3 regions of the Virgibacillus proomii genome follow, and region 2 is predicted to be linked to each of the others. Evidence: riboswitches for the same ligand, from Rfam matches in the RefSeq annotation. Region 2 holds a riboswitch; each other region holds the start of a gene.
What was found. A riboswitch is a leader RNA that binds a small molecule or an ion and turns the genes downstream of it on or off. The one in region 2 is predicted to bind S-adenosylmethionine.
Positions count from the first base shown of each region.

Region 1: linked by a shared signal. The riboswitch ahead of BN1066_RS12890 (ABC transporter ATP-binding protein) and the one ahead of BN1066_RS08930 (YezD family protein) in region 2 are both predicted to bind S-adenosylmethionine.
Region 3: linked by a shared signal. The riboswitch ahead of BN1066_RS06220 (O-acetylhomoserine aminocarboxypropyltransferase/cysteine synthase family protein) and the one ahead of BN1066_RS08930 (YezD family protein) in region 2 are both predicted to bind S-adenosylmethionine.

Region 1 covers NZ_FUFN01000010.1:1,135,024-1,138,314, reverse strand. Annotated here, with positions in the region: gene BN1066_RS12895 (ABC transporter ATP-binding protein) at 1-918, opposite strand, end outside; gene BN1066_RS12890 (ABC transporter ATP-binding protein) at 899-1,924, opposite strand; SAM riboswitch class I at 2,338-2,445, opposite strand.
Region 2 covers NZ_FUFN01000010.1:185,761-189,051, reverse strand. Annotated here, with positions in the region: partial or broken gene BN1066_RS08940 (bifunctional homocysteine S-methyltransferase/methylenetetrahydrofolate reductase) at 1-117, opposite strand, end outside; gene BN1066_RS08935 (PLP-dependent transferase) at 114-1,241, opposite strand; gene BN1066_RS08930 (YezD family protein) at 1,455-1,625, opposite strand; SAM riboswitch class I at 1,808-1,912, opposite strand; gene BN1066_RS08925 (ABC transporter ATP-binding protein) at 2,436-3,230, shown strand; gene BN1066_RS08920 (hypothetical protein) at 3,223-3,291, shown strand, end outside.
Region 3 covers NZ_FUFN01000009.1:765,750-769,040, reverse strand. Annotated here, with positions in the region: gene BN1066_RS06220 (O-acetylhomoserine aminocarboxypropyltransferase/cysteine synthase family protein) at 137-1,885, opposite strand; SAM riboswitch class I at 2,103-2,228, opposite strand; gene rarD (EamA family transporter RarD) at 2,277-3,203, opposite strand.

The DNA of each region.
Region 1 (3,291 bases), 950 kb from region 2:
CAAAGCTACTAAATGAGTATTGGATATACTCCGTAAACCGTAAGCCAAGCCTTCATGATCAAAATAATCATCATAATGTTTCTTATATTCTTTTTCTACTTCATCTCGCCATTTCTGTAGTTTTTGTCGCTTAAAAGGATCGATATCCGGAATCGCCGCAATGAGACGTTTTGTATAAATATGTTGAGGATTATAAAAAATGTCATCCCTAGAACCCTCTTCTACATAACGTCCTTTGTACATGATGCCTATTTCATCACACATATGTTTTACAATACCTAGGTCATGACTAATGAAAAGATACGTTAAATTTAAATCCTTTTGAATATCCTTTAGAAAATTTAGAACTTGAGCTTGAACCGATACATCCAGAGCAGATACTGGCTCATCTGCTATAATTAATTTTGGCTTTAATGCAATCGCTCGGGCAATTCCAATTCGTTGCCGTTGTCCACCTGAAAATTGGTGTGGATATTTAAAAATGCTTTCTGGGCTTAAGCCAACATGTTCCAGCAATTCTTGTACTCGTTTTCTTTCTTCCACTTTTGATAATCTTTCAAAGTTGCGTAGCGGTTCTGCAACAATATCGAATACTCTTTTTTTGGGATTTAAGGAAGAGTAAGGATCTTGAAAGATCATCTGAATTTCTTTCCGAATATCCCTTCGGTTTGATCTTAAGTTCGTTAAATCAACACCAGAAAATCGTATATTTCCGCTCGTGACATGATTTAATCCAATAATCGCACGTCCTGTTGTTGTTTTACCTGATCCTGATTCACCTACAAGACCATATGTTTTTCCTTGTTCAATAGAAAATGAAACTCCGTCTACAGCCTTGATCTCGTCAATTTTCCGATTTAAGACTCCTCCTCGAATTGGAAAATGGACTTTTAAATCTTTAACTTCTAAAAGTGCCATTACCAAACACCTCCTTATTTTGTTCCTCTGGGAAGTAAAAGTGTTGATAACACGTACAGCGAACAAAATGATCAGGAGCGACTTCACGCAATTTCGGGTCCGATTCGTGAGCTGTTCTCTCTACCCACGGAATTCGTGCAGCAAACCGACACCCTTCACGCGGTAGATTTTGCAAGGAAGGTACAATTCCTTGAATAACATGAAGCTTATCGTTTACTTGATCTGTATTTGGTATGGAGTTTAACAACGATCTAGTATATGGATGTAGAGGGTTTTTAAACAGTGTTTGTACATTTGCTACTTCAACAACTTGCCCTGCATACATTACTGCTACACGATCTGCCATCTCTGCCACAACCCCTAAATCATGGGTTATTAAAATGATACCTGTGTTCATCTTGTCTTTTAAATCATTGATTAAACGTAATATTTGAGCTTGAATGGTTACGTCTAAAGCTGTTGTAGGTTCATCAGCAATTAGTAATTTTGGTTTATTTGAGATAGCAATTGCAATCATAACCCGCTGTCGCATTCCACCTGATAATTGATGGGGGTATTGTTCACATGTATACGTTGGTCTAGGTATACCAACTTGTTTTAGTAAGTTAATAACCTGATCTTGGCGCTCTTGCTTCGTTAGTTCCTTATTGTGGAGTAATAATGCTTCACCTATTTGTTCCCCAACAGTCATCAATGGATTTAATGCTGTTAAAGGATCTTGAAAAATCATAGCCATGTCATTACCTCGGAGCTTATTTAATTTTGCATTTGGTAAATGAACAATATCTTGGCCATGGAAGTAAATATTTCCTTCTATCTTTGCTCGATTATGTAATCTCATTATCGAGAATGCTAAAGCACTTTTTCCAGAACCAGACTCACCTACAATCGCCATCGTCTCATTTTTATTTACTAATAAAGAGACATCGTCCACTGCAGCATAATAATGATCTTTAATTCTGAAAGAAGTTTTTAAATTTTTGATTTCTAATAAATTATTGCCCATGTTGATCCCTCCTTTTTAAATTAGTAGCATTAACCATATTCTTTATTATTTCGGAATTTTTCGACCTATATAATTATAAAAATAACTGTCAACTTTAAAACAAACAGACCAAACCTAAATTTTTAAAATAATCTAAAAATGGAATAGTATATCATATGCTGCTTTTTAAAAAAAGCTACATTCTTAAAAAATCTAACTCATTTGCGTTAATTGTCTGAAAATTAAAGCTATAAGCCATTTGCAGTCATTCATTGGCATTTAAATCCCAAAATAATTAAAAGACTAAAGTATAAAAACCCATTCTAGTTTTATAGTCTAGTTCGGTGCTAAATGTTTAGCTTTACTTGTCATATAAAAACAAAATACCCCCCCTTGTATATTTTCAAGAAGAGATACCATTTCATTGGGGTCTCCTCTTATTTATCAAGCATAAAATGCTTGTTGGACTTGGCACAGGAATAGTATCATTCCCGTTGCCGAGGTTTCTTTGGGCCAATTCCCTCCACCTCTCTTAATAAGAAGTATTGTATATTAAATTATTGTTACTATAGTATTACTTATTTTATTTTCTGTCAAATAGTATTTTTGTATTATCTTACTTTTTTCCTAATTAATATCATTTTATTTAAAATTAATAGTCTAGTAAGCATGATTATATTAAAATGCGTCTTGCAACATATTTGCAACAAAAATGTAAGACTATACTTTAATACAGACGAATAATATTATAGTTTTCAAGTAACATTGGAATAAAGTGAAACTTCATTCCGTGGAATGTTTTTTACACGGAATGTTAGTTGAACGAATCGGGTATTTAGATGCCGTTTTTCTCATCATGTCGTAACATTAATAGCACATTTTGAAATGAGAAAAATACGACATCTTACATGCGGGATAAATCTTCAATACAAGGGGAACAATGAAAGCGGTTATTTTAGCTAGGGGAAAATGATTCCAGACTTTCTTCAAGCACGGATAGTATAAATAAGCATTTAAAACCGATGATTTATTACCCTTTATCTGATTTCATGATAATTTATTAGAAAAACTAGAAAATTCAGTGAAACAACTCTATATGATCCTGGAAACTCTTATAGAGATTCTACAGTTGAGGCAGATATGTTCGTTAACAGCTTTGGTATCATGTAAAGAAGATTGAACATTTAAATATAGATACAAATGCACGAAAGGATTTAGGAATAGGCTAAATTTTTTCTACTGTTCCAATTGTTCATGCAAACGAGCTTAGTCTTTCTTTAGAGTGAATGTTTAATCACAAAGAGGCAATATGAATATCTGACTTTATCAGGTATCGTAAATATAATTCGGAAGGCATTTTGACACGTAGAAAAGGAGTAAATGTACGT
Region 2 (3,291 bases):
TGGATGGGTTATATTTAATTGTTCAAAACTTTGATCGATGCCATACGAATATAGCATCGTTCCCATGGCACCATCTGCAATTAAAATTTGCTCTTGTAGTTGTTGCAATAAGCTCATGTTTGTTTCACATCCTCCTTTACGATTAAATCAAACGCTTGATTTAAATCTGCAATTAGATCATTTGCGTGTTCAATACCTGCTGAAATCCGCAGTAAACGATTAGACAAACCATATGCATTGCGAATTTCTTCCGGAATATCCATATGTGTTTGGGTAACAGGATACGTAATAAAGCTTTCTACTCCTCCTAGACTCTCTGCAAAGGTAAATAATTGTACAGCCTTTAAAAACAGTGGTGCATAAACTTCATCGAGAATTTCAAAACTGACCATCCCGCCTCGACCGGGATAGTAAACATCCGTAACAAGCGGGTGCTGTTGCAAATACGGAACGATTTGCTTTGCATTCGATTCTTGCTTCTCCATTCTCAACGCTAACGTTTTTATCCCTCGGATCAGACTAAAGCAATCATATGGTGATAAGACCGTTCCTATCGACTGATGAAGAAAAGCGAGTTGTTTACTAAGTTTTTCTCCTTTGGCAATGACCAATCCTGCTAACACATCATTATGCCCAGCTAAGTATTTCGTTGCACTATGAATGACGATATCAGCTCCTTCTTTAATCGGTTGTTGAATTAACGGGGTATACAGCGTGTTATCTACAATTAAAAGCAGATCATACTGTTTAGCGATGTTCGAAACTTTTACTAAATCAACCGTTCGCATTAACGGATTCGTGGGTGATTCAATAAAAATTGCCTGTGTATTTTCTTTGATGTTTGAAGCTAATGTATCGTAACAATCGCCTTCCCAGTAGGTAAATTCAAACCCGTATTTATCTTGAAGCATTGCAAATAACCGATAATTTCCTCCGTAAATGTCTCGTGACGAAATAAAATGCGTATTTTTATGAAACAGGGAAAATACTAAATGTACTGCTGCCATCCCAGAAGCTGTAGCAAAGGCTTTGTCTCCGTATTCCAGCTGGGCCACTGCTTCTTCAAGCACATCACGAGTAGGACTTCCACAGCGGGAATAATCATAGCCCTCATTCGAGCTAATTTCCGTATGGCGAAAAGCAGTAGAGAAATAGACCGGCGTACTTACCGCATGAAATGGCTCATCTTTACGATTTCCAATTTGCGTGACAAACGTTTCTTGCCTACATCGTTCCGTCATTATATAAGCTCTCCTTTCTATGAAATAACAAAAATTTGAACAGGGCTAGCGTGCCTCATCCACACGCGTACCTTTTCGCTGTCGAATCCGTTTTTGAATAAAAATTTATACTCTCTTACGTATAACGATTTCCTGACATAGAAAAAGGCATCCTACACCTTCTCTAATAATTTGATAGGTGAAAGATGCCTTTAGTTGTCTAATCGGCAGTAATTATTTACATTTTTGCAATGAACGATTGTTATTATTGGTAAACCGCTTTTTCTCCGTTGTGTCAATTTGCGTAACCCTTCCATCATGGACGGTAATAACGACAGATCCGTATTCCATTTCATCTAAGCTTTTCTTTAAATATTGCCATTGTACTTCATCTAATTTACTCATTTTCTCATCTTCCCTTCTTTTCATTGTAAAAAGTACAAGCACCAAAATGATTTGGAACTCGTAAAGCAATTGCCCATTTTATTTAGGAAGAGTTACCTATTATTGAATGATCCAATAAAAATATAAAAACCTCTTCCTAATAGAAATAAGAAGAGGTTGGTTGATTAACGTCTTTATCACTCTTCTTATCTTTCAGGCATTGTGCTTGCTGGAATTGGCACAGTACTTTAACAAAGTCTGTTGCCGAGGCTTCACTGGGCCAGTCCCTCCACCTCTCTGGATAAGAAATACATGTATATTAAATTTGTTTATACTCTACACGGAAAATATATCGTTGTCAATATTTTATTTAAAATTTGCGAAAACAAGTTAAAAAACTGGGAGGTTATTTTACATTTACGATTACAAGCTTTTCAGTTATGTTAATAAGCATAGTATCATCTACTTATGTTTGTTATGTGGATAAACTTGTGATACTTATTTTACTAGTAACTAGAAAGGACTTCCTATTTTAACACTGGGAAATTTAACTTTTCATCATGTCATTTCCATCATGTTATAAATCAGATTTTCCTGAATCTACCCCCAATAGATTTCCTATTTTGAAATTGTTTCCCATATTATAAAAATTGGATGATAAATAATCTCTATTGCCGTATAATGATCCTATGAAGTGCTCCTACAATCTATTCGTTTTTTCACAAACTGTCATTATTTAGTTAGGAAAGCACTTCTTTTTTATTCCTTACCACTTGAAGGCTGGGTGGTTGACATTGAATTTAAAAATTTACCAGGAAGCAGGTGAGCTTGATGTATACGGAAAAAGTGCTGTCATTAAAAAATGTATCTATGAGTTATGGGAGCAAAAACGTATTAAATAACATTAATCTCGATGTATATCCAGGACAAATTATTGGATATATTGGACCTAATGGTGCCGGAAAAAGTACCACCCTTAAAATTATGCTCGGTTTAGTGGAAGAATATAGTGGTACGGTAGAAATCTTTGGCGAAGATATTGCAACAAGTGATTATTCATATAAGCGTAAAATTGGTTATGTTCCAGAAAATGCAGAGATTTATGATAATCTGACAGCAAATGAGTATTTAACATTTATTGGTGAGCTTTACGGCATGGAGCAAAACGAAGCAGCAAACAAAGCCGAAAGCCTCATGCAGCAATTTGGCATGGAAGATGTTTTACATACACGTATTTCTTCGTTTTCCAAGGGGATGCGGCAAAAAGTTTTAATTATTTCCAGCCTCTTACATAACCCAGATTTGATTTTTCTTGATGAACCATTAAGTGGACTGGATGCCAATAGTGTGATGATTATAAAAGACATCTTAGAGCAGCTAGTCGCACATGGGAAAACGATTTTTTACTCTTCGCATATTATGGATGTTGTCGAAAAGATTAGTAATCGCATTGTACTCCTTCTAGATGGAGATATTGCCGCAGATGGAACGTTTGAAGAATTACGAGAGCAGAATAAGCAAGGTTCCTTGGAAGGTATTTTCAACCAATTAACCGGGTTTGATGCGCATAAACAAACAGCAGAGAAATTTGTACGGATTGTGACAAATGGTGATAACAATGATTAATTTTTGGTTAAAATTACTTGATTTGCTTCAACCGTTTTTTCGTATGCTCCGAATTGATTAT
Region 3 (3,291 bases), on a different contig from region 2:
TCAACTGGTAACAGAATCTTTACTATTGCTTGATTTTCTCTGATTTTGAAATTTGATTTAATTTGAGACCATAATCTGGATCCTATTCGTCCAAAATCTCAAACCCAGCAAATAATGCTGAAAAAGATACCATTCATTATACGGTAACCAGACTTTTTTGATTACATCGGAGAGAAACAGCCAACTCATAAGGATTCTTCCCAGTAATAATCGGTATTCCTGCAGCTTTTACATTCTCTAACACAGTAAGATTGGCATCTGGATGTTCGATCCATAAAATCTTACCATCTTTATTAATGAACTGTTGCAATACAGTAGCCGGTAACTCAGGTTGAATGAACCAGATTGCATCCACTATGGTTGGAATAGCAGACAATTCATCATATTGAGGAAGCGTTTCTGAATGAAAGGTTTTGCCAACTTCGACGAGATCAAATCCTAATTGTTGCAATTGCTTCACTTTTTCTTTACTGCTATTATTTGCCTGTCCCAGCCCATATACTACAATCGTTTTCTTACGGACATTCCCATCTTCTCTAGCGAATGGAGAATGGAGTAACCATTCAATGGCATCATCTTCATCAGATCCAATTGTTTCAGCATTCCCAGTTGCTTTGGCAATGGCAGTATCTAATGTTTTTAGCAAATCATTTATCGATTCCAAACCGATAGATAAACGAACCATTTCTTCTGTTGTTCCACTTACTGCTAATTCTTCTGTTGACAGCTGTTGATGGGTGGTGGATGCCGGGTGAATGATTAATGATTTTGCATCACCAACATTAGCGACATGTGACCATAGTTCAATGTTGTCAATTAACGTACGACCTGCTTCTAGCCCTCCCTTGATACCAAAGGTAATAATCGATCCAGCACCATGACTGAAATATTTTTTTGCTAAATGATAGGATGGATGACTTTCCAGACCTGGATATGATACCCACTCAATTGCCGGATGGCTATTCAGATATGCAGCAACTTTCTGGGCGTTTTGGACATGCTGTGGCAAGCGTAAATGCAATGTTTCCAATCCTTGTAATAATAAAAAGGCATTGTAAGGGCTCAAACAGGCACCTATGTCACGTAACAATTGAACTCGTAATTTTGTAGCAAAGGCAGCTGGTCCTACATCGACAAACCTTAGACCATGATAGCTTTCATCTGGAACTGTAAATCCCGGGAATTTTTCATGATTCCAATTAAATCGTCCGCCATCGACGACGACACCTCCAATCGTGGTACCATGTCCACCTATCCATTTGGTCGCCGAATGTACGACAATATCTGCACCCCAAGCTAGGGGTTTTGTGATATATGGTGCAAATGTGTTATCAATAATTAGTGGAATATGATGGGCATGGGCAATCGCAGCTATTTTTTCTACATCAAATATCTGGAGGCTTGGGTTCGTAATCGTTTCTCCAAAAATAGCTTTTGTTTTGTTTGTAATAGCTGCTTCAACCTCGTTCGGATTCGTTCCATCAACAAATTTTACATGAATACCATAACGCGGCAATGTATTCGCAAATAGATTGTAAGTACCGCCGTAAAGGTTACTATCTGTGATAATTTCATCTCCTGCACTTGCTACATTAAGAATGGCAAATGTAATGGCGGCCATTCCTGAAGAAGTTGCAACAGCCTGAACTCCATCTTCTAATTCTGCTACCCGTTGTTCAAACGCAGCAACGGTAGGATTGCCAATTCGCGAATAGATATTGCCTGCTTCCTTTAATCCAAATAAGTTTTGTGCATGTGTTGTATCGTTAAAAACATAAGATGTCGTTTGATAAATTGGTACAGCTCTTGATCCTGTTGTAGGGTCAGGTATTTGCCCTCCATGTAGTAATACGGTCTCCCTGTCATGCTTTTGAAAATTTGTCATTACTTATTCCTCCCTAATAGTTTTGATGAAGAAAAAGTGAACAGCTCTTAAGAAAAAAATTTTTGACTATGCCTAGTCAGCATCGGTTCCTTCTGTTGCCTTGTTTTCTGTTTGGACGTTGCAAACCGACTCCTTTCGTTTTTGCTCACTTGAGAAGAAGAGGTAAATAAAAAAACCTCTTCCTAATAAGAAGAGGGTTTGGGTCATTCTGTTCCTCCTCTTATCTTTCAGATCATTTACAAGATGATCTGTAGGATTTAGCACCGTAAAAAGCAATATGCAGAATTGCTTTCAGGTTGCTGGGTTTCACAGGGCCTATTCCCTCCACCGCTCTTGATAAGAGATACAATTGTTAAATTACTGAATATTATATGAGTATAATGGCTTTATGTCAACTCGTAGTTTTAGAAGATGACATCTGTTTGTTTCTAAACGGATGATAAAAACTCGACAGCATATAGTTTATTAACGCAGCCCAAATAAATAAAAAAGCGATAAAATGGGCTGATGTGAAAGCTTCATCATAGAGAAATACACCTATTAACAGCATTAATGTAGGAGCAATGTATTGTAAAAAGCCAATCATTCCTAAAGTGATTCGTTTTGCTCCACTAGCAAATAATAATAATGGAACAGCAGTCATTACTCCAGCTCCCATTAATAAAAAGTTAGTGTTTGAAAAAAATTCGTTTATTTGAAAAGCATGGTCTGGAATCATAATCACATAAATAATAGCGATTGGTACAATAAGCATCGTCTCTATGGTTAGTCCAATCATTGCTTTTATATCTAGCTTTTTTTTCAATAATCCATACAGTCCAAAGGTAGTTGCAAGCAGTAAAGAAACCCAAGGAAACGTGCCATAACTAAATGTTAAATACAGAACTCCAATAGTTGCAAGAATAAACGATACGGTTTGTCTCATGGTAAAAGCTTCTTTTAGAACAATGATTCCTAATAAAATACTGATTAATGGATTAATATAGTAACCTAAACTTGCTTGTACAACATGATTACTATTTACTGCCCAAATAAAGGTTAGCCAATTTAGGCTAATGACAATAGTTGCCAATGAAATGCCTATTAATTTCCGTTTATCATGAAGCAAAGCCTTCCATTCATCTATAAATTCTTGCCAGTTTCGGGTAACTAAAACGATGATAAACATGAAAATAAATGACCAGATACTGCGATGAGCTAACGTTTCTCCAGGTGAAACATGATCAAGGAATTTCCAATAGATTGGTAGAAACCCCCATAGAACGTATGCCCCTATTGTATATAAACTACCTGATCTAATCTGAGAAACATCATTCATTTTTCTCCTTCTTTCTTTGGATAGAAGTATGGATATGATTTCTTCTTCCATTGTATGTAAGCAAAAGTCTAGCTTTCCTATGCTCGGC